2 regions of the Rhodococcus sp. NPDC078407 genome follow, and region 2 is predicted to be linked to the other one. Evidence: predicted binding sites of a transcription regulator. Region 2 holds the regulator's gene; the other holds the start of a gene.
The links. Region 2 encodes HspR, which represses chaperone genes until heat shock. Its sites were predicted from a motif close to ANNTGAGTNNNNNNNACTCANNT; they were not measured.
Positions count from the first base shown of each region.

Region 1: the regulator HspR is predicted to act here: its motif matches at 7,837-7,859, upstream of lon (endopeptidase La).

Region 1 covers NZ_JBITUQ010000028.1:50,820-66,011, reverse strand. The annotation lists gene ACIGGF_RS22180 (ATP-dependent DNA ligase) at 1-976, shown strand, start outside; gene ACIGGF_RS22175 (lipase family protein) at 1,210-2,424, shown strand; gene ACIGGF_RS22170 (ABC transporter substrate-binding protein) at 2,510-3,499, shown strand; gene ACIGGF_RS22165 (ABC transporter ATP-binding protein) at 3,421-5,379, opposite strand; gene lon (endopeptidase La) at 5,509-7,764, opposite strand; gene ACIGGF_RS22155 (type 1 glutamine amidotransferase domain-containing protein) at 7,932-8,633, opposite strand; gene ACIGGF_RS22150 (putative protein N(5)-glutamine methyltransferase) at 8,682-9,446, opposite strand; gene ACIGGF_RS22145 (pentapeptide repeat-containing protein) at 9,563-10,369, shown strand; gene ACIGGF_RS22140 (DNA-binding protein) at 10,373-10,582, opposite strand; gene ACIGGF_RS22135 (oxidoreductase) at 10,618-11,505, shown strand; gene ACIGGF_RS22130 (TetR/AcrR family transcriptional regulator) at 11,562-12,089, opposite strand; gene zapE (cell division protein ZapE) at 12,150-13,094, shown strand; gene ACIGGF_RS22120 (GGDEF domain-containing protein) at 13,039-14,028, opposite strand; gene ACIGGF_RS22115 (pirin family protein) at 14,821-15,192, shown strand, end outside.
Region 2 covers NZ_JBITUQ010000002.1:323,963-339,154, reverse strand. The annotation lists gene ACIGGF_RS03995 (MbtH family protein) at 1-65, opposite strand, end outside; gene ACIGGF_RS03990 (alpha/beta fold hydrolase) at 222-1,031, opposite strand; gene ACIGGF_RS03985 (general stress protein CsbD) at 1,124-1,651, shown strand; gene ACIGGF_RS03980 (hypothetical protein) at 1,682-2,335, shown strand; gene ACIGGF_RS03975 (FBP domain-containing protein) at 2,448-2,936, opposite strand; gene ACIGGF_RS03970 (TetR/AcrR family transcriptional regulator) at 2,939-3,505, opposite strand; gene ACIGGF_RS03965 (ABC transporter ATP-binding protein) at 3,572-5,320, opposite strand; gene ACIGGF_RS03960 (ABC transporter ATP-binding protein) at 5,317-7,065, opposite strand; gene ACIGGF_RS03955 (hypothetical protein) at 7,170-7,343, shown strand; gene ACIGGF_RS03950 (trehalose-6-phosphate synthase) at 7,396-8,844, shown strand; gene ACIGGF_RS03945 (hypothetical protein) at 8,863-9,093, opposite strand; gene ACIGGF_RS03940 (MFS transporter) at 9,248-10,663, shown strand; gene ACIGGF_RS03935 (MarR family winged helix-turn-helix transcriptional regulator) at 10,660-11,064, shown strand; gene ACIGGF_RS03930 (FAD-binding oxidoreductase) at 11,084-11,830, opposite strand; gene ACIGGF_RS03925 (heat shock protein transcriptional repressor HspR) at 12,004-12,420, opposite strand; gene dnaJ (molecular chaperone DnaJ) at 12,420-13,595, opposite strand; gene grpE (nucleotide exchange factor GrpE) at 13,627-14,286, opposite strand; gene dnaK (molecular chaperone DnaK) at 14,283-15,192, opposite strand, start outside.

The sequences.
Region 1 (15,192 bases), on a different contig from region 2:
CAACCAGTGGCTCATGCATCTGATGAAAGACAGCAGCGAGCCGACCGAGAATCCCCCACCGAAGAACATCTCGCCGATGCTCGCGACCGCAAGCGACATTCTCGGTCTCGAGGAAGACGAGTGGTCGTTCGAGGGCAAATGGGACGGGTTTCGTATCGTCGCGGAACTCACGCACGGGTCCATGACCCTGCGCACCCGCAGCGGCAAGGATTACACCGAGAAGTTCGGAGCCCTTCGATCCCTGGCCGACGACCTGTCCGAGCACGACGCCGTCATCGACGGAGAGGTCGTCGTGTTCGACGAGAACGGCGTCAGCAGCTTCGAGATGCTGCAGAACGCCACCGGTGACGACATCCGGTTCATCGCCTTCGATCTGCTCTACCTCGACGGCACCTCACTACTGCGCAAGAAGTACTCCGATCGACGACGACTGCTCGAACTGCTCACCACCGGACTCGACTCGGTGCTCGTACCTCCGAGACTGAGCGGCACCGCGGAAGACGCCGTCGCCGAAAGCAGAGAACGTGGGTGGGAAGGTGTCGTCGCCAAGCGGACGGACTCCGTGTACCAACCCGGCAAGCGAGCCCACACGTGGATCAAGCACAAGAACTGGCGGACGCAGGAAGTCGTGATCGGTGGGTGGCGTCGGGGCCAGGGACGTCGAGCCGGCGGGTTCGGATCCCTCCTGATGGGAATCCCCGACGGCGATCGCCTGCGCTACGTGGGCCGCGTCGGAACCGGGTTCGACGACCGCGCCCTCGACACTCTCGCCGCTCTTCTCACCCCACTCGAGACGTCGGACAGCCCCTTCTCCTCGGTGCTGCCGACCGCCGATCGGAACGGCGCGGTGTGGGTCGAACCGACTCTCGTCGGTGAGGTGCGATTCTACGAATCGACCGAATCGGGTCATCTGCGACATCCGAGCTGGCGCGGCCTGCGCCCGGACAAAGCACCGAACGACGTCGTTCTCGAGTAGCGCTACGTGCGCAAGACGAAGTTTTTCGCATCTTTCCAAGAAACCGGCACAGAGTCCGTTCTTCTGTTGCCATAGAATCTTCGAGTGCGTACCGTTCGTCCTATCGTTTCCGGGGGGAGCGTAACGAGTGTCGCAATAGCAGCTATATCGATTTACCGGCCCTGCTCCGCGGGAGCTAGTCGGATCATCGGAGCGCACGCCGTTTCGATTCAGGCACGGAGGGGATTATCTACATGCGGGTTCTCAAATTGGCAGGCGCTGCCACGATAACGGCTGCGGCCGTGTTGTGTTCATCGCTCGTCGGTGCAGGTCAGGCAGCGGCAGAGCCGCTCATGCCGGCCCCGATCGCAGATGGATTCGGTGCACCGCCTGCGGATCTCGAGGCACTGCAACCCGGCGACGTGATCTCCAGCCGGCCGATGCCCCCACCTCCCGGATTCCTCGATGTCGACGTGTGGCAGCTCAAGTTCCGCTCGACCGACTCGTCCGGTGACCCCATTGCGGCGATCAACACCGTGATGGTCCCGAGGAACAAAGCCCCCAACGGCCCGCTGCTTTCCTACCAACACATCATCAACGCGCTCGGTCTCGAATGTGCACCCTCACAAGCGCTGTGGACCAACGACCCCAATCTTGCGATTCGCGAGGCTCCGGCCCTCAACGCAGTACTGCAGCGCGGTTGGACCGTCGCCATCGCCGATCACCTCGGACCCCGGAGCGCTTACGGTGCCGCCAAGCTCGGCGGACAGATCGTGCTGGACAGCATTCGCGCCACACAGCGTTTCGATCCCATCCAGGTTCGCGACAGCCGAGTTGCCCTGGCGGGCTACTCCGGCGGCGGTATGGCAACAGCATGGGCCGCCGCGTTGCAGAACGACTACGCCCCCGAACTCAACATCGTCGGTAGCGCCGCGGGTGGCGCTCCGATGAACCTCGAGCGCATGGCTCGCGATCTCGGCTTCGCGCCGCACCCGATGTTCGGACTGGCCTTTGCTGCCGCACTCGGTATCGAACGCGAGTACCCCAACCGCATCCCGATCAGTTCTCAGCTGAACCCGCTGGGCAAGGACATCGAGCGCAAGATGCAGAACGGGTGCACCAACGACATCATCACCGCGGGCGCAGGCAAGAGCGCCATGGAGGTCGCCGGCACGCTCGACCTGATCAACAGTCCGGAAGCGATCGCCGCCGTCAACGAGAACAGCGTCGAGATGTACCCGGGCGTACCGAAGGCACCGTTCTTCGAGTGGCACAGCCCCTCCGACGCATTGATCCCGGTCAGCGCCATCGACAACACCCTGGCCCGATACTGCGGTGCGGGCGTACTGGTCACCGAGGTCAGGGTGCCGAGCAACGATCACCTGACCGCCGCCGTACTCGGTCTGCCGCAGGCACTCGAATGGATCGACCAGCGATTCGCAGGAGTACCCGCACCGACCACCTGCTGATCTCGCCGCCCGAACCGGCCACATGGCCGGAGCCCCATGTGGGTCGGTTAGGCTAACCTCGCATAATTCTGCGCGAGGAGATCACATGAAGAAGTCCGCACAGCTCGTCGCCGCCAGTGCCTCGATCTTGGCACTGGCGGTCGGCTGTTCGTCAGACAACACCACCGCCACATCCGGCGATTCCGGAAGCGAATCGGGCTTCCCCGTCACCATCGAGCACAAGTTCGGCGAGACGGTCGTCGACGCCGAGCCCACCCGCGTGGTGACGATCGGGTTCAACGAGCAGGATTTCGCGCTCGCACTCGGGGTCAAGCCTGTGGCGACGCGGGGCAACCTGAGCTACGACTACCGGCAGCGCCCGTGGGCCCAGGAGGCCCTGGGCGGCACCGAGATTCCCGAAGTCGGCAGTACCGACCTCAACCTCGAACAGATCGCCGCTCAGACGCCCGATCTGATCCTCGGGCCGTATTCCTTCATCGACCAGGGCCAATACGATCAGCTTTCGGGGATGGCACCCACGATCGCCGATATCGGCGGCTACGACGACGTTCCCGCCGCAACCTGGCAGCAGGAGTTCGCCGTGGTCGGCGAAGCACTCGGCAAGAGCCAAGAGGCGCAGGAACAAACGGCCACGCTCGAGCAGAAATTCGCCACCACCGAGTCCGAGAATCCGCAGTTCACCGGCAAGTCACTGTCGCTCGCGTTCGTCATGGACGACGGCAGCTACCTGCTGCTCGGCAAGGACGACATCCGGGCCCTGTTCTTCACCGATCTCGGGTTCGAGATCCCCGACGCATCCGAGACCATCAGCCCGGAGAACCTCGAGCGACTCGACACCGACGTACTCGTCATCGCCGGCCAGAGCCGTGAGCAGCTCCAAGCGAACCCACTGATCGCCGCACTCGACGTCGTGAGCCAGGATCGAACCGTCTACATCGGCTCGTTCAGCACTGATCTGCCCTCGGCTCTCGGCTACTCGAGCCCGCTGTCGCTGGACTACGCGATCGACGGATTCACCCCGATGCTCGCCGCGGCAACCGACGACGACCCGTCCACCGTGGTGCCCGCACCCTGAGGGATCCGGTCCAGCTTGTCCGACTGAGCGAACTGAGTCCGATGCAGCTCCTCGTAGCGGCCACCCGCTGCGAGGAGTTCGTCGTGCGTGCCTCGCTCGGCAATGCGCCCGTCCTCGATCACCAAGATCACGTCGGCCGCCCTGATGGTCGAGAGCCGGTGCGCGATGACCACCGACGTCTTCCCTTCCAACGCCTCGGCCAACGCAGCCTGCACAGCGGCCTCGGACGTCGAATCCAGTGACGCCGTGGCCTCGTCGAGAATGACGACTCGTGGCTGCGCGATCAGCAACCGCGCGATCGTCAAGCGCTGACGCTCACCACCGGAGAGCCGATATCCACGCTCGCCGACAATCGTGTCCAAGCCGTCGGGCAAGGAACGCACGAGATCCGCGAGCCGCGCCCTCGTCAGCGCATCCCACACTTCGTCGTCGGTGGCTCCGGGCCGCGGCAGCACCAGGTTGGACCGGATGCTCTCGTGGAACAAGTGACCGTCCTGGGTCACCATTCCCACTGTGCCCCGGACGGATTCGGCCGTCGCATCTCGCACGTCGACGCCGCCGAGGCGGACCGCACCGCTGTCGACGTCGTACAGGCGGGCGATCATCTGCGCGATCGTGGACTTGCCGGCACCGGATGACCCGACCAAGGCCACCATCTGACCGGGCTCGGCGCGGAACGACACTCCGTGCAGAACCTGTTCCCCACCGCGCGAATCCAATGTGGCGACCTCTTCCAGCGAGGCGAGCGAAACCTTGTCGGCAGAGGGGTACGCAAACCGAACATCGTCGAGTTCCACGGCTACCGGGCCGTCGGGCAGCGGCTTCGCGTCGGGCTTGTCAGAGATGAGTGGAACGAGATCGAGCACCTCGAAGACCCGCTCGAAGCTCACCAGAGCACTCATGACCTCCACTCGCGCGCTCGCCAGAGCGGTCAGCGGCGCATAGAGACGCGCGAGCAGAAGTGACAGCGCCACAACCGAACCCGGGTCGAGCGTCCCCCGGAGGGCATAGAAGCCACCGAGTCCGTACACCACGGCCAGCGCCAGCGCCGAGACCAGCGTCAGTGCCGTCACGAACACCGTCTGCACCATGGCACTGCGGACGCCGATGTCGCGCACGCGCCGAGCGCGTACCGCGAACTCGACCGATTCCTGCTCGGGGTGGCCGAACAGCTTCACCAGCGTCGCTCCCGGAGCCGAGAATCGCTCGGTCATCTGCGTACTCATCGCCGAATTGTGCGCTGCCGCTTCACGCTGCAACCGCGCGAGGCGGCTGCCCATTCTGCGCGCAGGCAGCACGAACACCGGCAACAGGATCAGCGCGAGAAGGGTGATTTGCCACGAGATCCCGATCATGACCACCAGCGTCAACGCCAGCGTCACCAGATTGCTGACGACACCGGACAGCGTGGTGCTGAACGCACGTTGCGCGCCGATCACGTCGTTGTTCAGTCGGCTCACCAGCGCACCGGTACGAGTTCGTGTGAAGAACGCGATCGGCATGCGTTGCACGTGGTCGAACACCGCAGTACGGAGATCCAGGATGAGGCTTTCGCCGATGTTCGCGGAGAGCCACCGATTGATCAGACCGACCACGGCGTCCACCAGTGCGATCGCCGCGATCGCCAGTGCCAACATGACCACCACGCGCAGCTCGCGGCCGTCCACGATGGCATTGACCACCCGTCCCGCCAACACCGGAGTGGCGACGGCAAGGACGGCCAGAGCCACGCTGAGCACCAGGAACCCGGCCAGCGCGCGGCGATGCGGTGCCGCGAACGTCAGAATCCTCCGGGCCGTCTCCTTCGAGAAGGACGACTGGGTATCGGGCCTGTTCATGGTCCGATACATCTGGTTCCAGGCGGTCATCTCCATGCTCATGTCATCACCCTCACGTCGTCACCCTCATGCAGCCACCCTCACGTCGTCACCCTCGGGTCCTGAACGTAGAACCTCGACATAACTCGAGGTCAAGCCCGGGTCCCCTTACCTCGACGGGAATGCCCCATCTCACGCCGCAGCGGCTGCTGCCACCGGCTCCAGCGCGAGCGCCAGAATGTCGGCAACATCGGTCATCGGACGGACGTCCAACGCCTCCAGCACCTCTGCGGGCACGTCGTCCAAATCCGGCTCGTTGCGCGCCGGAATGAACACCGTCTTCAGCCCCGCTCGTTGCGCTGCGAGCAGTTTCTGCTTCACTCCACCGATCGGCAGCACCCGACCGTTCAGCGTGACCTCCCCGGTCATGCCGACATCGGACCGCACCGGCCGTCCGGTGGCCATCGACACCAGCGCGGTCACCATGGTCACGCCGGCCGACGGCCCGTCCTTCGGCACCGCGCCCGCTGGAACGTGGACGTGAATGCTGCGATCGAGCGATTCGGGTGTGACGCCGAACTGCGCTGCGTGCGAACGCACATAGGACAGCGCGATCTGTGCGGACTCCTTCATCACCTCGCCCAGCTGACCGGTGAGCTTCAGCCCGGCATCGCCGTCCGTCGAGGCGGCTTCGATGAACAACACATCACCGCCGAGACCGGTCACTGCGAGACCCGTTGCCACACCAGGTACTTCGGTTCGCTCGTGCGCCTCGGGCGTGAATCGCGGTCGACCGATGTAGGTCACCAGATCGGGCTCGTCGATCTGCAGAACGTCGGTGGTACCCACGAGCTTCGTCGCAACCTTGCGCAGAGCCTTGGCCAGTAGGCGCTCGAGTTGCCGCACCCCGGGCTCGCGGGTGTAGTCGGCTGCGATCTTCCTCAGGGCGGCGTCGGTCACCGTCACCTCCTCGGAGGTGACCGCAGCTCTGTCCATCTGACGGGGAAGGAGGTAGTTCCGGGCGATGACGACCTTGTCGTCCTCGGTGTATCCGTCGATGGTCACCAGTTCCATGCGGTCGAGCAACGGGCCGGGAATCTGGTCGATCACGTTGGCCGTGGCGAGGAACACCACGTCCGACAGGTCGAGATCCAGATCGAGGTAGTGGTCACGGAACGTGTGATTCTGTGCCGGGTCCAGCACCTCGAGCAGTGCAGCACTGGGATCGCCGCGGTAGTCCGAACCGACCTTGTCGATCTCGTCCAGCAGCACAACGGGATTCATCGATCCGGCCTCACCGATGGCACGAACGATTCGGCCCGGCAGTGCGCCGACGTAGGTTCGCCGGTGCCCACGAATCTCCGCCTCGTCTCGAACACCGCCGAGGGCCACCCGGACGAAGGTGCGACCGAGCGCGCGCGCCACCGATTCACCCAGCGAGGTCTTACCCACCCCGGGAGGTCCGGCGAGCACCATGACGGCACCCGAACCACGACCGCCGACGGACTGCATACCCCGTTCGGAGCGCCGTGCACGGACGGCCAGATACTCGACGATCCGGTCCTTCACATCATCGAGGCCGTGGTGATCTGCATCGAGAACGACTCGCGCAGAAGCGATGTCGGTGTTGTCGGTCGTGGTGTTGTTCCACGGCAGATCCAGCACGGTGTCGAGCCAGGTGCGAATCCAACCCGATTCGGGGCTCTGGTCGCTGGCTCGCTCCAACTTGCCGACCTCACGCAGCGCCTGCTCGCGCACCTTCTCGGGCAGATCCGCAGCCTCGACGCGGCCGCGATAGTCATCGGCACCGTCGGGCTCGTCTTCACCGAGTTCCTTGCGGATGGCGGCCAACTGCTGGCGCAGCAAGAACTCCTTCTGAGTCTTCTCCATCCCCTCGCGGACGTCGCCGGAGATCTTGTCGTTCACCTCGACCTCGGCCAGATGCGCCTTCGTCCACTCGATGAGCAAGGTCAATCGAGCTGCTACATCGGGGGTTTCGAGCAAGTCACGCTTCTGTACGTCGGTGAGGTACGACGCATAGCCCGCGGTGTCGGCGATTGCGCCGGGGTCGGTGAGCTTGTTCACCGAATCGATCACCTGCCAGGCATCACGACGCTGCAGCATCGCCACGACGAGCTGCTTGTACTCGGCGGCAAGGGTTTTGAGATCGTCGGTCGGAGCTGCATCGGCGACGGGCTCGGCCTCGACCCAGAGAGCAGCACCGGGACCGCTGACGCCGTGGCCGATGTGCGCGCGGCGAGAGGCCTTGATGACGGCGGCCGGTCGACCGTCGGCCAGTCGTCCCATCTGGACGATCGTGGCGAGAACGCCGTACGCGGCGTAGCGGTCCTCGAGACGGGGTGCGACGAGCAATGCTCCGTCGTTGCTCGCCTCTGCCGCGTCGACGGCGGCGCGGGCGGCCTCGTCGAGTTCGACGGGCACCACCATTCCGGGGAGCACTATCGGGTCGGTCAGGAACAGCACGGGAACACGAACGGTTTCGGTCACTTCTCCTCCAAAGATTGAGCTATCCGGACTCAACTTCGGAAGCAGTAGTGATGTTCCCCCTCATGGTCGGTGTTCTCCCTGGGCAGAACACCGACCGAGGACGGTATTTACTTCAGCGCACCGACCAGCTTCTCGGCCAGCGCACGCGTCGAAGCCGGGTTCTGTCCGGTGTACAGGTTCCGGTCGACCACCACATGCGGCGACCATGCGTCCGCGTTCTCGAACTTCGCACCGTTCTCGCGCAGCCGGGTCTCGAGCAGCCAGGGGGCCTTGTCCGCCAACCCGGCCTGGGTTTCTTCTTCGTCGGTGAATCCGGTGAGCTCGTACCCGTCGAACGCCCAGGTTCCGTCGCTGCGAACGGCGGGAAGCAGCGCGGCCGGTGCGTGGCACACCGCAGAGACCACCTTGTTCGCGTCGAGGAAGTCGACAACCAATGCGCCGAAGCTGGTCGAGACGGCAAGATCTTCCATCGGGCCGTGGCCACCGGGAACGAACACGGCGTCGAAGTCCGAGGCCTTCTGGTCCTCGAGCACAGCAGGCGAGGAGAGAATCGACTCGATCGACGCGAGGTAGCTCTTCTGATCCGCCACCTTTTCTTCGTCGCCGCCATTGGCGTCGACCGCCAGGCTGCCCTCGTCGACGACCGGGGCCTTGCCGCCGGGCGTGGCCACCGTGATGTCCCACCCCGCGTCGACGAAGGTGCGATGGGATTCGACGAGCTCCTCGGCCCAGTAGCCGGTGGGGTGCTTGCTTCCGTCGTTCAAGGTCCAGTGGTCAGCAGCGGTTACCGCGAAAAGCAATGTAGTCATGGTCGGTGAATGCCACCAGGACCCATTATCGAAACACGTGGTGGATCACTATCGGCTCGTCGAGCCGATAGCCACGACGGCGTCGAACCTCTCGGATTCGCGGAGACCGGCTAGAAAGCCGGCCTCTGACAGGGCCTGTAGCGTCGAATCAGCTTGCAGTGCACTGGTTTCGATGAGAAGACTACCGCGCGGGGCCAACCACTCGGCGGCTTGCGCCGCGACCCGCCGATGGAGCCGCACACCGTCCACGCCGCCGTCGAGCGCGATGTGCGGCTCGTGGAGTCGCGCCTCTCTCGGCATCAGCTCGATCTCGCTCGTCGGCACATACGGCGCGTTGACGACTATCGCGTGGAATCTGCCCTGTAGCTCGGGCGGCAGCGCGTCGAACAGGTCACCGCAGTGCGCGGTACCTCCGACGGCAGCCAGGTTGCGTTCGGCGCACTGCACCGCGACCGGGTCGATATCGACCGCATGCAACTCGGTGACACCGGCGACCGACAGGCCGACCGCTCCGGATCCACAACACAGGTCGAGCAGGACCGAGGGGTGCAGTGCAGCAGCACATTCGACGAGAAACTCGGTGCGACGACGGGGCACGAAGACGCCGGACTCGACGGCAATGCGTCGACCACAGAACCACACCCAGCCGACGATGTGCTCGAGTGGCTCACCGGCGACTCGACGCCCCAGCATCTCTACCAGCGCCTGCGGGTTCGACGCGGAGTCGACGAGAATCTCGGCTTCCTGCTCGGCGAACACGCACCCGGCAGCCCGCAGTGCGGTCACCACCGCGTCGAACTCCGGTTCCACCATGGACGGCCTCCTGAATTGCCGTGCGCCCAGCTGCACACTGTATCCCCCACCCGACCGGATCCCGTCCGGTCGAATCTCGTTTGACGCTGCCGGTCGTCGAAGGACAGAGTGGACGCATGCGCGCGCCCGAGAACCTACTGGCCGATTGCGGCAGTTGTTTCGGACTCTGTTGCGTCGCTCTGCCCTTCGCGAAGTCGTCGGATTTCGCAGTCGACAAGGCCGCCGGTGAGCCGTGCAGCAATCTGCTGGAGGACTCGCGGTGCGGTATTCACTCGTCGCTCCGGGACAAGGGTTTTCCCGGGTGCACGGTGTACGACTGCTTCGGTGCGGGCCAGCAGGTGTCCCGGTCCACGTTCGCGGGGCGCGACTGGCGGCAGCAGCCGTCGAACGCGTCGGAGATGTTCGCGGTTTTTCCGGTGATGCGTGATCTGCACGAGCTGCTCTGGTACCTGGCGGATGCGCGCGGCCGGAAATCGACGGAAAGCCTGCACACCCGGCTCGTCGGTGAGTACGACGAGCTGGATGCACTCACGTCGGCCACTCCCGAGATCCTGATGTCGGTCGATGTCTCCGTCCTGCGCTCGCGGATCAACGAGTTACTCATCGCTGCAAGTGAACTGGTGCGTGCCGAGGTGGTGGGTAAGAAGAAGAACTACCGCGGACGCGACATGATCGGCGCGAAACTGGCCGGTGCCGATCTGCGCGGCGCGAGTCTTCGCGGCACGTATCTCATCGGAGCCGACGTGCGCGGTGCCGACCTGCGTCTGGCCGACATGATCGGCGCAGATCTTCGTGGTGCCGACCTTCGCGGCGCAGACCTGCGGGGCAGCATCTATGCCACGCAGTTCCAGGTGAATGCGGCACGGGGTGACCGAGCAACCCGGTTGCCCGAGTCGCTCACCCGGCCCAATCACTGGGCCTGAAGGTCAGCCGAGCGATCTACCGGTCTGCTCCAACGCGGCTTGGACGACCTCGAGCGCTTTCGGGCCCACACCGTGCAGTTTTCTCAGCTCCGAAGCCGGCACACCCACGAGGTCGTCCAGACACAGGTAGCCGGCCGCGCGGAACGCACCGGACGCAGGTTTTCCGGTCCCCTCGGGAAAGTCCGAATGTTCGTCGGTTTCTGCTCTGCTCACGGGCGCATTCTAGAGCAGACCGGTAGCCTGACGCCGTGCCTGAAACCAAGCAGAGACGCGTTGTCATAACCGGAGCCAACACCGGAATCGGTTACTTCACCGCCCTGGAGTTCGCAAAACGTGGCGACCATGTCACGCTCGCGTGCCGTAACCGGCAGAAAGCCGAGACCGCAGCGGCGAAAATTCGCGCGGAGGCACCGAACGGAACCGTCGACACCGCCACCCTCAACCTCGCCGACCTGGCCTCGGTACGCGACTATGCCGCGGCCGCCCCCGAGTCCATCGACGTACTGATCAACAACGCAGGCGTCATGATGCCGGCTACACGAACCGAGACCGAGGACGGATTCGAGCTGCAGCTCGGTACCAATCACCTCGGTCACTTCGCACTGACCGGCATGCTGTTCCCCAAGCTCGCCGACGACGCGAAGATCACCACCATCGCGTCCGTCGCGCACCGGCAGCGCCCCAAGCTGGATTTCGACGATCTCCAGCTCGAGCGGGGCTACAACGCCCAGCGTGGGTACGCGAACTCGAAACTCGCGAACATCCTGTTCGCGCTCGAACTGCAGCGCCGGATCGACAAGGCCGGATCGAAGGTCACCAGCAACGCTGCGCATCCCGGCATCTCGTCGACCGAGCTGTATTCCAGCCCGGACGGCCTGGGCAGCAACAAGATCCTGGCAACGCTGGCACCGATCGGGTTGAAGTTCATCTCCCAATCCGCCCGTGCCGGAGCGCTTCCCACGATCTATGCGGTCGACGTCGCAGGCGGCGGCACCTACAGCGGCCCCACATCGCTCTTCGAGTCGCGTGGCAAGCCGGGCCCGGCGTCCATGACTCGTATGGCACAGGATCCCGCCCTCGCCGCGAAGCTGTGGGACGTCAGCGAGAAGCTCACCGGAGTCGGCTACCCGTTGTGACACTCCGACTGCGCGCTCGCTCACGACGGTGCGCGCGCGGTCGGGGTAGCCGGCAATCAGGCCACCGAGGCCCCTCGGAGGTACACCTCGATCGGTAGCTGCAGCGCTACAATGTCTTTCGATGTGCGACGACCGAAAACGACATCGGCTACCAAGCCCTCGCACAGCGAGACCAACCCGTCCCCGTGAGCCGGTTCGTCGAACAACGCCTGTGCCCGCTCGAGAGAGAACAGCGAGCGCGCGAGGACAGTCCGAACATCCGGCGCAACAGCAGGATCGAGCATCAACGCGTAACGGGCCCGCAGCTCGATCATGCGATGGGTGAGCGCTGTGTGGAGATACTTCGCGACCACCGTCGCCACATCGGTCTCGTCGCTGGCTATTTCCAGGAACGACGCACGCGACAGTTCGACCAGTCGGGCGGCCACTGCCGCCAACAGATCGGACTTGGTTCGGAAGTAGTACGACGTCGATCCGGCCGGATAACCGAGCGCCGAATCGATCGCGCGGTGGGTCAACGCGCGTAAGCCGTCGTGCGCGATGACACCCAGTGCGGCGTCGGCGATGGCGGTTCGGCGATCCATGGCCGTGACCCTACACACTCCCTCTACGAATGTAGAGTCCGTCGGCGTACGGTTCGTTTCATGAGGCCAACTCCACCGCGAGACACCTTCGATACCGACTTCGTTCTCGACGACGCCCAGGCCGCAGCCGCGGACGCGCTCTCGACGCCCGGAGCGAAGGGCATCTACCTCTGGGGGCCGGTAGGTCGCGGAAAGACGTGGCTGCTCGACACCTACTTCGCGGGTGTCGGCATCGAGACGAAGAAGCGGGTCCACTTCCACAGCTTCTTTCGGGACCTGCACGCGGCGTACTTTCGTCGCAACTTTTCGATCGACGCAGCCATCGACGACATCCTCTCGACAGGTTCGGGTCCCGCGTCGCTGTTGTGCTTCGACGAGTTTCACGTCCATGACATCGGCGACGCCCGTCTCATCACGCGCATGCTCGACGCCCTCTTCGCTCGCGGCGTCGCCCTGGTCGTCACCTCGAACTATGCGCCCGACGAGTTGCTGCCGAATCCGCTGTTCCACCAGACGTTCGTGCCGACGATCGAGAAGCTGAAGAGAAATCTCGACGTGATCCGCATCGACGGGCCTGTCGACTACCGCTCCGCCGCTACCAGCCAGTCCCGATTCGCCTCGGGGACATGGACTCTCGAGCCTCACCCGGGTGGTCACACGTTTGCCGAGCTGTGCTGCGCTGCACGTTCGACGGGTGACTATCTGCAGATGCTCGCGGAAGTGACGTCGGTGACCGTCACCGAAATTCCTGCACTTGCGACTGTCGACGAATTCGCCGCTCGGCGTTTCGCGAATCTCGTGGACATTCTGTACGACCGCGATGTGCGTGCCGATTTCCATGCCGTCGTCCCGTTGCGAGAATTCGCCGACGGGTGTGTCGGTCTCGACACCGACCGGTTGGTGAGTCGGCTCGGCCAACTGCGCTCTCACAGGCCATGGCCTCGAACGTCTACATCGTCTCGAGCACCGTTCGATTTCCACCTGCCGACTTCGCGCGGTACATGAGGGAGTCGGCCGCGCGCGTAGCGTCTTTGACCAGGCTCGGCCCTGACGTCCACGCCTCGGAGCCGGGAGCGAACACCACCGCACCCGCACTCACCGTCACCGGAATTGGATCCGAACGATGAGTCAGCGTCTCGCTGACTTCGAGTACCAGTGCATGCAGCCGGTCCGTCCGACCGACGAGGACGGCCACGAACTCCTCGCCCCCTGTGCGAGCTACGACCCCGGACGTACCCACGTGGCCGCACAGTCGCTCGGCCACCAGGACGATGACGGCGTCACCCTGGTCGTGTCCGTAACGGTCGTTGACGGTCTTGAACCGATCGATGTCCACGAGAACGAGCACGAACGCCAACTGCTCGCTGTGAGCAACATTCCACAGATCCTCGATCGCATTCTGCAGTCCGCGTCTGTTTCGCGTTCGGGTCAGTGGATCGATCTCGGACTGTCGGGCATCCTCGGACACCAGCAACCACGCGATCTGGGCGAAAACCGGAACACCCGACGTGGCACCTCCGGCGACCAGCACCGCGGCGATCGCGTCCCACGGGCCCCACAATCCCTGTACGTATGCGGCGATGCCGATGTAGGCGATCACGAGATTGGCGAATGCGAGATGTGCGACGAGCAGTTTCGGTCCGAGGAAGAAGGTGCACATCGACCCTGTCAGCGAAAAGAGAAACGTGCCGATCAGAGCCGACGTGGGTACATCGAGGAGTATCACCGACGCAAGACCCACGTCGCCGAACACCAGAAAAGCGACCAACTGCCATTTTCGGTCGGGCAGGGGACCGACCAACAACCGCACGATCACGGCAACCTGAAGGATCAGGACGAAGATCACGTAGGCGACGGGACCCGTGCCGGCCGGCCCGTTCGGCGAACCCAACATCAGAAGCGACACGGCCGCGTACAACGCGACACAGCTGGCGAACACGACCCGGATCAGACGATGCAAAGGACGCGTCGACCTGTGCACGAAGACCCATTCGAAGTCGTGCGGAGTGAGGAACCAGTGGCGAATCACCTGAGCGGCGCTGGAATGAGCACCGAGCGGCGCAAGGGCGGTCCTCGGGGTCCGCCCCCGTGACGCCGCGGTCGATTCCCTCCGATGGCGACTGCGTGTCTCGCCGCGCACCTGCATCGAACGCCCGGTGCGGCTCTCGGCCGATGGCCCGCTCTGCCGCACGGTGGGCAATCGAAAGTCTCTGCGCATGAGGGCTCCCTGGTGAAACGACATTGTGCCCCGCTGACGCAGCGTACCGATCGATGTCCGGGTCGGAGACGAAACTCGTCGGTTCGACACGGGCAGTCCTCGACCGTCGGAAGAGTCATGGCCTCGAATCGACAGCGGATCGGGTGGCACTCACCATGTCGCTGGCCGGAATCAGGTGCCGATGGCGGCGCAACTGCGCTCGCGAACGGGCATCGCAGCCCCGCGCATAAAGGGAGCCCCGCACGTTAAGGGAGACACCCACTACTGACGGCGGTCGGGGGCGACAGCAGCAGCGGGTGTCTCAATGGGTATTCGCAGCACCCTCCCGGGTGGATGGGTATCGGATGGAAAATTCTTTCGAAGTTTTTTCGCCACCGGACGCATAGCCTGTGACCAGGCCTTCCACAGCCGCGAGCCTCAACCAAGCGAGGGTGCCGGCCAGACGAACAGCTGGACGCTCCACAATAGGTGCGCAGAGCTCAGACTCGCCCAGACCGACACCCCGGAGCACTCATGATTCAGGTTCTCACCCCACGCGAGGTTCCACTCGGCGGCCCACGAGCGATGAAGGTGCGCCGCACCCTGCCGCACCGCGACCGATCGCTCATCGGCGCGTGGTGTTTCGCCGATCACTACGGCCCCGAGCGCTCGCGCATGGACGTAGCGCCGCACCCGCATACCGGACTGCAGACGGTCAGTTGGTTGTTCTCCGGTGAGATCGAGCATCGCGACAGTGTCGGCTCGCATGCCATGGTCCGGCCCGGTGAGCTCAATTTGATGACCGCCGGCCAGGGCATCAGTCACTCCGAAGTGTCGACACCGAACACCGACATCCTGCACGGCATGCAGTTGTGGGTAGCGCTGCCGGCGGCATCGCGCTTCGTG
Region 2 (15,192 bases):
TGGTCTTCGTCGTTGACCAGCACGAAGAAGCGTCCGTCTTCGTCATCGAACGGGTTGGTACTCATCTCGCCTCACTCGTCGCGAACGTTTGATTGGTAAGTCTGCACCGTGAGGTGCCACACGACCCTAGCAACGCAGGTCGGGCCGTGGTGCCGTCAGGCCATGAAGAAGGTGCCGTCAGGCCATGAAGAAGGTGCCGTCAGGCCTTGGAGAGGGTGCCGTCAGGCCTTGAAGAAGTCGAGCATTTCCTTGTTGACGGCCTCGGGGCGCTCGAGATATCCGTAGTGCCCGGCGTCCGCGATCTCCACGAACCGGGCGCCCGGAATGGCGTCGGCCAACTCCTTGCCGAGGTAGGCGGGGATCATCCGGTCATCGGCGAATCCGACCGATAGGCATGGCACCGACACGGCAAGGTAGGCGGACGTCCGATCGAAATCGTCCTCCATTCCCAGCTGTGCGCGGACACCTGCCGAGGGCGACGACGCCGAGAACTCGAACAGATCGAGCCAATCGCGAGCACTGCGCCCGTCACGCAACGTCGCGGGCGACAGGTTCATCACTGCCGTCACCGCCGCCGAGTACGTTCCGGGTAGCTCGACCCGCTTGTCGTACAGCGCTCGTTCACCGTGGGCGAGGGTCTTCTGGAACTCGTCGACTCGGGCGTGACCGGCGAGGAACACCGCCTTGCGCACCAGATCGGGCCGAGCCAGTGCCAACTCCTGCGCGACGCGTGAGCCCATGGACGTACCGACCACGAACGCCTTCTCGTCGCCGTCACGAACGAGTTCGATGAGACCGGCCGTATCGGCGACCATGGCTTCGATGGTGATGCCGTGAGCACTCTCCGACGACGGCGCGATACCTCGATTGTCGAAGGTGCACACCCGGTACCCAGCCGCTGTGAGAGCGGGCACCTGATGCAGCTCCCACACGCGGCCGGGGCTGCCGGTACCCATGACGAGAACTACCAGGTCTCCACTGCCTTTGACCTGGTAATTGATGTCGATGCCGTTGATCTTGGCGATAGGCATAGGTCTCCTCACTGCTCATACGTTCGTCGGCGATCGTATCGTTCGGAACCGCCACGGGGTTACTCGAAGAGCCAGTGGGTACCCGCGATGACATGACTGACGAGAACGTAGCGGGCGATGCACGCAAGGGATTGCTCGACGGAATCAAGGGCAAAGCCAAAGAGGTCGTGGGCGCGGTGACCGGCAACGACTCGTTGACTGCCGAGGGCCAGTTACAGGCCGCCCAGGCCCGTGAACGCAAGGAGGCGCAGGCCACCGAGCGGGTGTCGGAGGCTCAGGCCTCCGAGGCCGGGGAGGACCTGGCCGATGTGCGCACCGCAGCGGAGAGCCGCCGTGACGCGGCCGAGGAGAACGCTGCCGTGACCGAGGCCAACGCGGCCCGCGTGCAGCAGACCCAGGTGGCTGCTGCCGAGCAGGAGAAGCGCGAGACGGTGGCGCAGGAGCGAGCGGCCGCCGAGGTCGACGCCCAAGCCGAGCAGATCGAGGCCAACGAGGATCGACGCATCGAGCAGGCTGCCGCAGACTCCGACGAGATGGTGGCCGCGCAGAAGCACCAGGAAGCACTCCGGCAGGCAGAGGCCGATCGCAAGAAGGCCGAAGAGCTCCGCAATCAGGCCTGATCCACTACCCCATACCAGGAGTTTCGCTACATGAGCGTTTTAGCCATACCACTGACCATCCTCCGTATTCAGTACAAGATCGCTCGCATTCCACTGCAACTGATCGAGACCAACGTCGTCGAGAAGATGAACGCGGAAGCACCCGCGCGTCTGGTCTACGAGCACACCCTCGGTTCGCTGGACCGCGCCGTCGGAAACCTGCTGGGTGACAAAAGCCTTGCCGATCGCGGCGAGACCCTCGTCGACAGCACCGAGAATCGAGCGGAGGCAGCACGCCTCGACGCCGAGGCCCGGGCCACGAAAACTGCAGCGAACGACGAGCTGAAAGCAGCCCGCGAGGCCGCCGAGAAGGATCGCCGTGCAGCCGACGCTGCTGCTCAGGAAGCAGCCCGCGACGCGCGCCAGGAAGCGGAGCAACGCAAGCGCGAGGCCGCGCAGGATGCCGAGCGCGACGCAGCGGCCAAAAAGAAGAAGGCCGACGAGCAAGCCGCAGCCACCGCGAAAGCCGCCGAGGATCGCAAGAAAACTCAGCAGGCTCAGGTCGACAAGCAGGAGAAGTTGGCAGCCGCGCCGTCGGAGGCCGCATTGGCCGAAGCAGCAGAGCGTTCCGAGGAAGCCGACGCCAAGAAGGACGAAGCAGAGCGGATCGAGAAGCTGTTCCTCGCGGAGAAGAACAAGGACTGAATGCTCGATCAGCTCTGTTGACAACCTTTTCCAGCCCCGCACCGTGTTCTCGGTGCGGGGCTGGATTGTTCTCGCGGTTGCTTATGCGATGCGGGTCGCAGCGACACCGGGATCAACCGATGATGCGAGCGAGGAACGCACCGATGTTGTCTTCGACTGCCGCAGTGCGGGTCTCGACATGGAAGTCTTCCTTGAACTGCCGACCCAGTGCCGGGGTCTTCTTCTTTCGTGCGTAGAGCGAGCATGCAAGATCCGAGCAGATGTACGTTCCGACGGTATTGCCGCGCCTGCCCGATTCTCCGGCTTTGGCGGCGACCATCAGCGAAACCCCACCGTTGGCGTGCATGGTGAGACAGATGCTGCACATCTGCGCCGTGCGGGGCCCTCCGGGCTTGTAGCGCAACGCGATTCCCCGCAGACCCTCCTCGGTGGGAACCACGATGTAGCTTCGTCCGGCGAGTTTCGGATCCACCCAACCGAGGAAGTCGAGATCGTCCCACGGCACCGCGTCGAAAGCGTCGGGAAGGGTGATCCGCTTGGCGTCGCCCTTGGACGAGTTGACGAACGACGACCGGATGTCGCGTTCGGAGATCGGTTCCATCGTCATTGCCTCCACTGCTCCAAGAGAGTATCGATTCCGTCGAGAATGCGAACCCAGGACTCCTGCGAATCGGGCGCACTGTGCGCGAACGAGCCCGATGCGTCGAGGCTCGCGTAGCCGTGAAACACACTGCCCAACAGTCGAACAGCGTGAACCTGATCCGCCTCGCTCAGCTGGTACCCGCGGAGAATCGCTTTCATCATCGCCGAGTGACGCACTCCCGCACTCGCACGAGCGGTGTCGTGATCGAGCGGAAACTGCGTCGCGGCGTAGCGACCGGGATGCTCGCGCGAATAGTCGAGATACGCATTCGCCACGGCAACCAACGCGTCCTTGCCCGCTCGGCCTGCGAGAGCGTCCGACACCCGGTCGGCCAACTCGTCCAAGGCCAGCAGTGCGATGCCGACATTCAACTCGTGCGAGTTCCTCAGGTGCGAATACAAACTCGCCACCTTGACGTCGAAGCGCCTGGCGATCTCACTGGCCGTGACGCGATCGAAGCCGACCTCATCGGCCAGGTCGGCTCCCGCGAGCACGATGCGCTGCGCATTCAGTCCGGCGCGTCCCATAGCGGCCTCCTCGATTCGAGAAGACCGTAACCGAAACTAATACCTATAGGCAAATCACTAAAGCCATCAGCGGCCCTGCCACGCCTCCCACAGCTGCGCGTAACGCCCACCGGCCGCGACCAGGTCGTCGTGCGGACCCTGCTCGAGGATCTTGCCGTGCTCGAGAACGACCACCCGGTCGGCCGCAGCAGCCTGCGTCAGGCGATGCGCCACGATCAATGTGCTGCGATTCTTCGTGGCGGCCTCGGCGGCAGCCTCGAGTTCTCGCGCACCGGAACTGCCCGCCTCCGCAGTGGCCTCGTCCAGTACAGCGACGGCTGGGTCGGCGAGAACCAAACGCGCCAGGGCCAATTGTTGCGATTGCGCCGCAGTCAACTGATGCCCACCCTCGCCGACGGCGGTATCGAGTCCATCGTCGAGCGCCTCGACCCACCCCCATGCCCCGACGGTTCGCAACGCCGCTTCGACGTCGGCGCGGTCGGCATCCGGTGCGGCCAACAGCACGTCGTCGATCAGCCTGCCGGCGAACACGTGCACTTCCTGACTGACGATTGCGACGTGTCGCCGCAGTCCCGCGCTGCCCAAGGCGTCCAGCGTTGCGCCGCCGACGCGAACCGTCCCCGACGTCGATGCCATGGAACCGGCCGCTATGGCGGCGATGGTCGATTTCCCGGCACCGGTGGATCCGACGAGTGCAACCGTCTCGCCGGCATCGACACGCAGGTTCACTCCGTGCAGTACTTCGTGACCCTCGTCGTACGAGTGCCGCAGCTCGACGACCTCGAGGGTGGCGTCGGCGGGAACGGAGCCGTCGCCCACCGGTCGCTCGTCGGCGATGTCGATGACGCCGACCAGACGCGCGAGAGACGCTCCTGCGGACTGGATGTCGTCGAACGTGTACATCAAGGTGCCGATCGGATTGAACAGCCGATGGAACAGCAGCGCCGCGGCCGTCGTCTCACCCACGGTGACGTATTCGCCTCGTACCAGCAGGAATCCGGCCAGCAGGATCACCGACAGGCCGACACACTCGGCACGGTTGCTCCGAGATCCGAATCGGGTGAACAGGCGGAACACGTCGACGCCGATATCGCGCGCCTTCGCCGACGAACGATCGATGCCGCTCAGATGGACGGCTTCGAGTCCATACGCCCGCACCGTCTTTGCACCCTGCATGCTGCTGACGAACGACTGCGCACGCTCCCCCATCGCCACGCGTTCTGCCGCATACAGCGGAGCCGACCGCGGCAGATACCACCGCAATGCCAGCACGTACATCGGTAGCGCCACCAGACCGGCGAGGCCGAGACGCCAGTCGATGCCGAGCATCGTGACGATGCTCAGAGACACCAGCAGGAGAGCTCCGACGAGCTGCGGGATCACTTCACCGATCGACTTGGCCATCACCGCCACGTCGTCGCCCACCCGAGAGAGCAAGTCGCCCTTACCCACTCGTTCCAGCGTGGCGACGGGCAGGTGAAGCGCCCGACCGACGACAGCTTCTCGCAACGACGCCAAAATCCCTTCCCCCAGAGTGCTGATGAGATAGCCGCTGAAACCGGTGAAGACTCCGCCGACCAGCGCGGCCACCGAAATCACCACGACCACCTCGACGATCGCCGAAGGTTCTGCGCCGTCGCGGACGCGGTCGACCAACACACCGAGCACGTACACCGGCACCAACGACATACCGGCGGCGACAGCGCCGAGCAGAAGTGTGGCTGCGGTGCGGGCCTTCCGCAGACGCAGCTGTTCCAGCAGCCACCGGCCGGAGCGGGAACCGGTGGCGATGGGAAGTAGTTCCGGGTCCGTCATCGCAGCACCGTCTCCTTGTACTGCGCGTTCGAGGCCGCGAGATCGTGGTGCGTTCCCTCGGCGACGACGCGTCCGCCGTCGACGACGAGCACGCGATGGGTCACCGACAGCAGCGCGGGGCTCGTGGTGATGAGGATGGTTGTCTGCGAGCCCTTTTCGGTGTGCCGTAACTCGGCGATACCGCGGGCGATGGAATGTTCGGTGACGGCGTCCACGGCGGTGGTGGGGTCGTGCAGCACCAGGACCGGCGCGTCGACCGACAGTGCTCGCGCCAACGCGACTCGTTGACGCTGTCCGCCGGACAGGCTGGCTCCGCGGTCGGTGACGGCGTGATCGAGACCGGCTTCGTGCAATTCGACGACGTCGGTGGCCGCGGAGGCTCGGAGGACCGTGTCGAGCTCGGAGTCGGGCCGCTCGCGCCCCGCGGTGACGTTGCTGCGGACGGTTCCGGCGAACAGGTCGGTCAGATGCGGCTCGACGAGGACGGTCTCGCGGGCCCGTCGGAGATCGATCTGCCCCGCCGAAATTCCGCCGATACGAACCGCTCCGGTGTAATCGGCGTCGGAGATCTGGCCGGACAGCAGTGCGGCGATCGCTTCGCCGTCCTGCGGCCGGTAGGCAACCACTCCGAGCAACTCTCCCGGAACCGCCCGGAAGCCGAGGCCGTCGAGCGATCGGAACCGGACGTCGTCGACGGTCAGTTCGGTACCTACCGGCACCGCGGACTCCGATTGCGGGAGAACGTGTTCCGCACCGAGGACGAGGGCGAGCCGGTCGGCCGATCCCCGCACCACGGCCACCACGCCGGGGATCCGCGACAACCCGGTGAGCGGCTCGATGACGAATTGCGACAGTCCGATGACGGTGATCAACTCACCGACCGAAATCCTGCCCTGCAACGCGAACCATCCTGCGGTTCCGGCAATTCCGACGGCGAGCAGCGCGTTGACCGTCGCCGCAAGGCCCTGATAGACGTTGTTGGCGCGAGCCATCCGCAGCGTGGCCGACAGTGCTGTTCGGCTCGACGTCACGAACCGCTGGGTTGCGGCGTCCTCGGCGCCGATTCCGCGCAGAGGCCGCACCCCGCTGACCAGATCGGTGGCCATCCCCGACACACTCGCGATCTCGGTTTGCTGAGCGGTTGCGGCGCGGGTGAGCAGCGGAGCGAGGCGCTGCAGCGCAATAAGGATCACCGGAGTGCCGATGACGACAGCGAGGCCAAGAGGAATGTCGACGATCAGCAGAGCCACTGCCGACGCCACCACTGCCACGGCCGCCGCGAAGACCCGCGCGATGAGATCGAGAATCCAGGACTCCTTCTCGGCGTCGGACGTCGAGACCGTCAGCAACTCTCCCGCCGCCAGATCGGTGCGCAGTCCACGGGGATCGAGGACCCGGCCGGCTACCTCCACGCGCACGTCGTGGGCCTCTCGCTCGATGGCGACGACGATGATGCGGGCACCGAACCGGAACGCATACGACAAGGTGACGAACAGAGCGGCCAGACCGACCAGCGAGATGATCATCGCGGTCACATCACCGGTGTCGATGGCCCGCGAGACGATGAGACCGATGGCCACCGGGACCATCGTTTCGCACAGCTGATGCACTCCGAACAGCAGAGAAGAGACGATCAGTCGCGCGCGGTGGCGTCGTACGGTGCGCCGCAGAATCGCGGAGCCGGTGGCCGGAGGAGGGGCCTCCACCACCGTTCGAGCATGGCGGAGCGGCACAGAATCGGTCATTTGCTGCAGCCTATGGCATCGGGAACTGGCGAGGGGGTGCCCCGTTTACATAGAGTCGGGGCCAGGAACACCACGAAAGTCCAGTAGAAAGTACGGAGAACGCCATGCCTGCGAAGACTTCCACCGACAACGACATCGCCGACGAGGACATCGTCCCACTCGAGTACGAGACGGCCAGCCAGGCTCAGCGCGTCGTCGCCGCCTACGCGACCGATGCGGACGAATGCCGCATGTTGTTGTCGATGCTGGGTATAGACCCCGTAGCGAAGACCGACTGACAGGTCTTCGCAGGTCTGTTTTCCCAGAGATCTACAAGCGGATTGGACAGTTGTGGCTGACGCCTCGCAGGGTTCGGATTTTGTCGTCGTAGCCAACAGGTTGCCGGTCGATCTGGAAAAGCTTCCGGACGGAAGCACGCGATGGAAGCGAAGCCCCGGCGGGTTGGTCACCGCTCTCGAACCGATCCTGCGCGCCAACAAGGGTGCGTGGGTGGGGTGGGTCGGCGTATCGGACGTCGACGTCGAGCCGTTCGTCGAGGACGACCTACAGCTACGACCGGTGCCGATCAGCGAGACGGAATACGCCCAGTACTACGAGGGATTCTCCAACGCCACCCTGTGGCCGCTCTACCACGACGTCATCGTCAAGCCGGTGTACGACCGCGACTGGTGGAACGCCTACGTCGAGGTCAACCGACGCTTCGCAGAGAAGACGTCGGAGGCGGCGGCGCAGGGAGCGACGGTCTGGATTCAGGACTATCAGCTCCAACTCGTCCCGAAGATGCTGCGGATGCTGCGCCCCGACCTCACCATCGGGTTCTTCCTGCACATCCCGTTTCCGCCGATCGAGCTGTTCATGCAGATGCCGTGGCGTACCGAGATCGTCGAAGGCCTACTCGGTGCCGACCTGATCGGTTTCCATCTGTCCGGCGGCGCGCAGAACTTTCTCTACCTTGCCCGACGCCTCGCCGGGGGAACTACATCACGCGGCACCGTGGGGGTGCGGTCCAAGCTCGGCGTCGTGCAGGTCGGCTTCCGGACAGTGCGCGTGGGTGCCTTCCCGATCTCCATCGACTCCGGCGACCTCGACACCAAGTCGCGCTCGAAGGCCGTCCGCGATCGCGCGAAGCAACTCCGCGAAGATCTTGGCAATCCGAAGCGGATCATGCTCGGTGTCGACCGACTCGATTACACCAAGGGAATCGACGTCCGACTCAACGCTTTTCGTGAATTGCTCGAAGAGGGCCGCGTCGACCCAGCCGAGAACGTCATCGTGCAGTTGGCCACCCCCAGCCGTGAACGCGTCGAAAGCTACGTCGCGATGCGCGGTGAAATCGAGCAGCAGGTAGGCCGCATCAACGGCGAGTACGGCCAGGTCGGCCATCCAGTCGTTCATTATCTGCATCGGCCGATCCCCCGCGACGACCTGCTGGCCTACTTCGTCGCCGCCGACGTCATGCTGGTCACACCATTACGTGACGGCATGAACCTCGTCGCCAAGGAGTACGTGGCCTGCCGCAGCGACCTAGGCGGCGCTCTGGTGCTCAGCGAATTCACCGGTGCCGCAGCAGAACTGCGCCAGGCGTACCTGTGCAATCCACACGACCTGGACAGCGTGAAGGACGCCATCACCGGCGCGCTGGAACAGGAACCCGAGGCCGGCAAACGCCATATGCGCGCCATGCGTCGGCAGGTACTCGCCCACGACGTCGACCGCTGGGCTCGGTCGTTCCTGTCCGCTCTGGCACAACCGGCCGAGGGCACCAACCTCAGCAGGTAGTAACAGACGTGAGGTAGGTCAGCTCTCGTCGAACAGTGAGGGACTGTCGCTCTCCGCCTCGGCCTGTGGGCTCGAACTCCCACTGCTCGACGCTTTGCGCACCACCTCGACCGTGGTGGTGCGTACCGACAGCCGATGCCCGTCGTGGTGTTCGAGCAACGCCAGACCCTGACGAATCTCGAGCACCTTCCACGGGCCGGCGTGCCCGGACGCCTGAACCAGGTCGCCTGGTGCGATCTCGGAAGCCACTGTTGTTCTCCATTCAGCGAGCGAGCGGGTTCGAGCAAGTCTGTGACACACACCCTATCGGGCACCGTCCGGCGTCCACTCACTTGCTCGTCGAACAACTTAGGAGTAGTCATGTAATAGTTGTAGATATACAAGCAATAGTGCGGAGGCGCACATGGCCGAGCTGACCCGACGGCATCGATATCTCGTGCTCGGCATCTGCTGCCTGAGCCTGTTTCTCGTCAGTACCGACAACACGATCGTCAATGTGGCACTGCCGTCGATGCGCACCGACCTCGATGCGTCGGTATCGGGCCTGCAGTGGATCATCGACGCATACACGCTGGTCGTGGCCTCCCTGCTGATGCTCGGCGGCTCGATGGCCGACAAGTTCGGCCGCAAACGCTTCTTTCTGATCGGCACCGGAACGTTCGTGCTCGGGTCTCTGCTGTGCAGCATTGCGCCGTCGCTCGGATGGCTCGTCGCCTTCCGCATGCTGCAGGCCGTTGGCGGCTCGATGATGAATCCCGTCGCGATGTCGATCATCACCAACACGTTCACCGACCCCAAGGAACGTGCCGGAGCCATCGGCATGTGGGGTGCCGTCGTCGGAATCTCCATGTCGGCAGGCCCTGCCCTCGGCGGCGTCCTCGTCACCGGTGCCGGTTGGCAATCGATCTTCTGGATCAATGTCCCCGTCGGCATCTTCGCGCTGGCGATGACGCTGAAGTTCGTGCCCGAATCCAAGGCCGATCACGCGAGAAAGTTCGATCCGGCCGGCCAATTCCTCATCTTCGCGTTCCTGGCATCACTGGTGTTCACCATCATCGAGGGTCCCGCGAAGGGATGGGGATCGCCTCTGATCGTGCTCACCGGTGCCGTGGCGATCGGATCCCTCGTCGGCCTGCTGGTGGTCGAAACTCGCATCGAGGAACCGTTGATCCAGCTGAAGTTCTTCCGCAGCGCACCCTTCAGCGGAGCGACGGTGATCGCGGTATGTGCATTCGCGTCCCTCGGCGGATTCCTGTTCCTCAACACTCTGTACCTGCAGGACGTGCGGGGCTACTCGCCACTGCATGCCGGTCTCTACACTCTGCCGATGGCCTTGATGACGCTGATCTTCGCGCCGATCTCCGGGCGCATCGTCGGCAACCTTGGAGCGCGCCTTCCGTTGCTCGTTGCCGGAATCGGATTCGTGACCTCGGCGCTCATGCTCACCCGACTGACGCCGACGACCTCGTTCGCATGGCTGGCCGTCGCGTACGTCATCTTCGGAATTTCGTTCGGCATGGTCAACGCCCCGATCACCAACACCGCAGTGTCCGGGATGCCGCGCAGCCAAGCCGGAGTGGCGTCCGCCATCGCGTCGACCAGTAGGCAGGTGGGCCAATCACTCGGCGTGGCCGTCGTCGGTTCCATCGTCACAGCGAGCATCGTCGGTGAAATATCCGACGGCTTCACCGCTGCCGCAGTTCCCGCGTGGTTCGTCATCGCCGGTGCCGGCGTGGTGGTCACCGTGCTCGCCATCGTCACCACCGGTCGATGGGCCCGCTCTACCGCCGAGCGTATCGATCAACCGGTACTCGTATGACCGACTCGGAAGCCGCCCACGTCTGGCGCGAGATGCGCGCCCTGATGCTGGAGAAGCACGACACCCGACGAGCCGTCGCCGATGCCACCGGCATGAGCTTCCTGCGGGCGAAGCTGCTCACCAAACTCCTCACGGGTGACCGGACAGTCACGGAGCTGGCCGAAATCCTTGCGTCCGATGCGCCGTACGTTTCGCTCAATGTTCGCGAGCTCGAGAAACGCGGATTGGTCGTCCGCACCGAAGATCCGGACGATCGCCGACGCCGCATCATCGGACTCACCGAATCCGGCCGCCGGCTCGCGGAGAGAGCCAGAACCATCGCCGACGCACCGCCGCCGGATTTCACCGCCGTGTCCGCTGAGGATCTGGCCCATCTGCGACGGATTCTGCAGCTGCCCTGATTGTCCGGGACAGCGTTTGTCAGCGTCGGATTGCCTCTGATGGTGTGCCGATTTCGACGAGTGCGCGCACGGTGGCCGCTTCCATTCCGGGGGATCCGCACACCAGAATTTGGCGGTCAGGGAAGGGGCCCTGCGTGGCGACGACGTCGGCCACACTGCCTTCCCAGCAATGTTCCGGCTCGAAAAATGAAGCTGTTGACGCCATTTCGGCATGAATCCGATCGCTCCATCGGTCCGAGGCCCACGGCTCGTGCAGTTGATCGACGACGGGCACGACGGTCAACCACTGCAATTGCGACGCCATCAACCACAGCATGTCCCCGGCATACAGATCGCGAGGCGACTTTCCGCCGACGAACAACGTCACGTTCGGTGGCTGCTCCCAGCGTGTGAGGTCGAGCAGAATCGCTCGCAACGGAGCCAAGCCGGTACCGCCCGCGATCATGACGACATCGCGACCCGAATCATCGACATGCAGGCCTCCCTGCGGATCACTGATCTCCCAGACATCGCCGGGCCGAGTCTCGTTGACAATCCCACCGCTGACCCAGCCTGCCGGAACGGCTCGAACGTGAAATTCCAGTTTGCCGTCACGCGAGGGCGGCAGCGCCGGTGAGTACCGCCGCGTCGACGCAGAATTCTGCGGAACCTTCACCGACACGGATTGGCCTGCCCTGAACGGAACCGCGTCGCCTTCGAGTCTGATCACCGCGAGGTCGTTCCGAAGGCGATGATACTGAACGACTGTCGATCTCCACCCCTGCATGAGAACCAGGATAGGTGCCCTCGCCGGGTGTCTCGCACACGCGCGCAGGGTTCGCGCCGGGTCGAGGCCGCAAACGCACGCGCGTCTGTTGAATGCGCGCGGATCAGTGACCGAATCGCTCACGAGAATGCGCGCACCTGACAAACGCACACGCGTTTGCGGGAAACGGGGATCTAGCGCTGGTGTTTCGGCTTCCAGACCACCAGAGCGTTGCGTTGAATGGGCACCAGGTCTCGGCGGTAGCTCGCGTGCACGGCGGCCAATTCCTGAGCCAGTTCGCTGATGCGCGACTGCAACGCCTCGACCTGATTGGTCAGTTCGATGATGCGCTTGATGCCGGCGAGGTTGACGCCCTCGTCCTGAGAGAGACGCTGCACTTCGCGGAGCAGTGCGACGTCACGCGCGGAGTATCGTCGACCGCCGCCAGTGGTGCGGTGCGGGATGACCAGGCCGAGCCTGTCGTAGGTACGTAGAGTCTGCGCGTGCATGCCGGCCAGCTGCGCGGCAACCGAGATCACGAAGATCTGGGCGTCGGGATCAGCTTGAGCTCCACCAGCTTTGGCAGATCCAGCCTCGGGAGGGACCGACATCACACACCTGCCCACCCGGCCCGCGGGTCGAATCCGCTGGCCTTCTCGGCTTCCAGATAGTTCTTCAGAGCGTCGGTAGCAGCATCGTCGAGTTTCTGCGGGACGGCAACTTTGACGGTCACCATCAGATCACCGGTACCGGATTTCTTCGGGATACCGCGACCGCGCACGCGCAGCACTCGGCCGTCGACCGTTCCCGGTGGCACCTTCACACCGACGCGGCCGTCGAGGGTGGGCACCGACAGCGTCGTGCCGAGCACCAGCTCGCCGTAGCTCACCGGGACGGTCACCGTCAGATCGTCGTTGTTGCGGCCGAAGACCTTGTCGGGTTGGACCCGTACGGTGACGAACAGATCGCCCGACGGCGCACCGCGAAGCCCTGCTTCTCCCTGACCGGCGAGCCTGACCTTCTGGCCGTCGCTGATGCCGGCCGGTACCCGCACGGTGATGGTTCGGGTGCGGTTCTGAACACCGGTTCCGCGGCAGTCGGCGCACGGCTCATCGATGATGGATCCGCTGCCTCGGCAGTCGTCGCACGGCTCGCTGAAGCCGAACGCGCCTTGATTGCGGTTCACGACGCCCTGTCCGTTGCACCTGGGGCACACGCGCGGGCTCGTTCCGGGCTTGGCACCGCTGCCGTGGCAGGTGGTGCACGAGGACGGGCTGGTCAACCGCAAGGGGACCGTCACGCCCTGTGCCGCTTCACGGAACTGCAGCGAGGTCTCGGTCTCGACGTCGCTACCGCGTCGGGGACGGTTGTTCTGGGTGCGTTGCTGCCCGCCGCCGCGGTTGAACAAGCCACCGAACAGGTCGCCGATTCCGCCGTCGCCGCCGCCTTGACCGAAGATGTCGCCGACATCGAACGTCTGGCCGCCACCACCGAATCCGCCTGCGCCGGGCGAGAATCCACCGCCGCCGCGGCTACCGAAGCCGCCGGAGGCGAACAGCCGTCGGGCCTCGTCGTACTCTTTTCGCTTGGCTGGGTCGGCGAGGACGGCGTGCGCCTCGCTGACCGCCTTGAACTTGTTCTCGGCCGCGGCATTACCTGGATTGGCGTCGGGATGGTTGTCCCGAGCCAACTTTCGGTACGCCTTCTTGATTTCTTCTGCAGACGCGCTGGAGGAAACGCCCAGCTCCTTGTAGAAGTCCTTCTCGATCCACTCCCGCTGGCTCACCGGGCGTCTCCTCCTCTCGCGCTATTTCTTTTTACTGCTCGTCGGACGCGGGTGCGTCCGATTCTTCTGTTGCTGCATCCTGGCCGGTGCCGTCCACGACGCCCACCATTGCGGTCCGCAAGACGCGCTCGCCGAGCTTGTAGCCCTTGCGCATCAGCGTTCCGACGACGGGACTGCTGCCGTCGCCCTCGTGGGAGACGGCCTCGTGAATGGCCGGGTCGAAGGCGTCGCCCTCGGCCCCGAAGGTGGTCAGGCCGATGTTCGAGAACACCCCTGCCAACTTGTCTGCCACAGACTTGAGCGGTCCGGTCTCGAGATCGCCGTGCTGGCGAGCCCGCTCGAGGTCGTCGAGAACCGGAAGCAGCTGCGAGACGACGGATGCTTTCGCATTCTCCGCCCCGGTCTGCTTTTCCCGATCGGTACGACGACGGTAGTTGGCGTACTCCGCCGACACGCGCTGCAGATCTGCGGTGAGCTCTGCAACCTGCGTGTCCCGCGGGTCTTCCACTACCTGGGCGTCGACCTCTGCATCGTCGTCCCCTGCGTCAACCGAGCCGGGCTGGGGCGCAGTACCGGTGCCCGCAAGGGGCTCCGGAACTGCGTCACCTTCCCGTACTTCACCGGTCTCGGGATCGATCTTTCGCTTGTCCACGAAAGTGACCGGTTCTTGCTCGGTGTTGTCGGACGTCACTTCTTGTCCGTGTCGTCGGCCGGCTCGTCGACAACCTCTGCGTCGACGACACCGTCGTCAGCGGCCTGCGCGCCACCCTCTGCGCCGCCCTGCTCCGCGGCCTGAGCCTCGTAGATAGCGGTGCCCAGTGCCTGCGACTCGGTCGAGAGCTTCTCCACGGCGGTCTTGACTGCCGAGATGTCGCTGCCCGCGAGAGCCGTCTTGGCGTCGGCGATGGCGGTTTCGACGCGTCCCTTGAGCTCGGCGTCGACCTTGTCCTCGTTGTCCTTGACGAACTTCTCCGTCTGGTGGACGAGGGACTCGGCCTGGTTGCGGACCTCGGCCTCTTCGCGACGAGCCTTGTCTTCGTCTGCGTGAGCTTCCGCGTCGGCGACCATGCGGTCGATCTCTTCCTTGGACAGGCCGGAGCCGTCCTGGATCTTGATCGTGTTCTCCTTGCCGGTGCCCTTGTCCTTGGCCGTGACGTGCACGATGCCGTTGGCGTCGATGTCGAACGTGACCTCGATCTGCGGGACGCCGCGAGGAGCCGGGGGCAGCTCGGTCAGCTCGAAGGAGCCGAGGAGCTTGTTGTGCGAGGCGATCTCGCGCTCACCCTGGAAGACCTGGATCTGCACCGAGGGCTGATTGTCGTCAGCGGTGGTGAAGGTCTCGGAACGCTTCGTCGGGATGGTGGTGTTGCGCTCGATGAGCTTGGTCATCACGCCACCCTTGGTCTCGATGCCGAGGGACAGCGGCGTGACGTCGAGGAGCAGAACGTCCTTGACCTCACCCTTGAGGACACCGGCCTGCAGTGCAGCGCCGACGGCCACGACCTCGTCCGGGTTGACGCCCTTGTTGGGCTCGCGTCCACCGGAGAGTTCCTTGACCAGCTCGGAGACCGCGGGCATACGCGTCGAACCACCGACG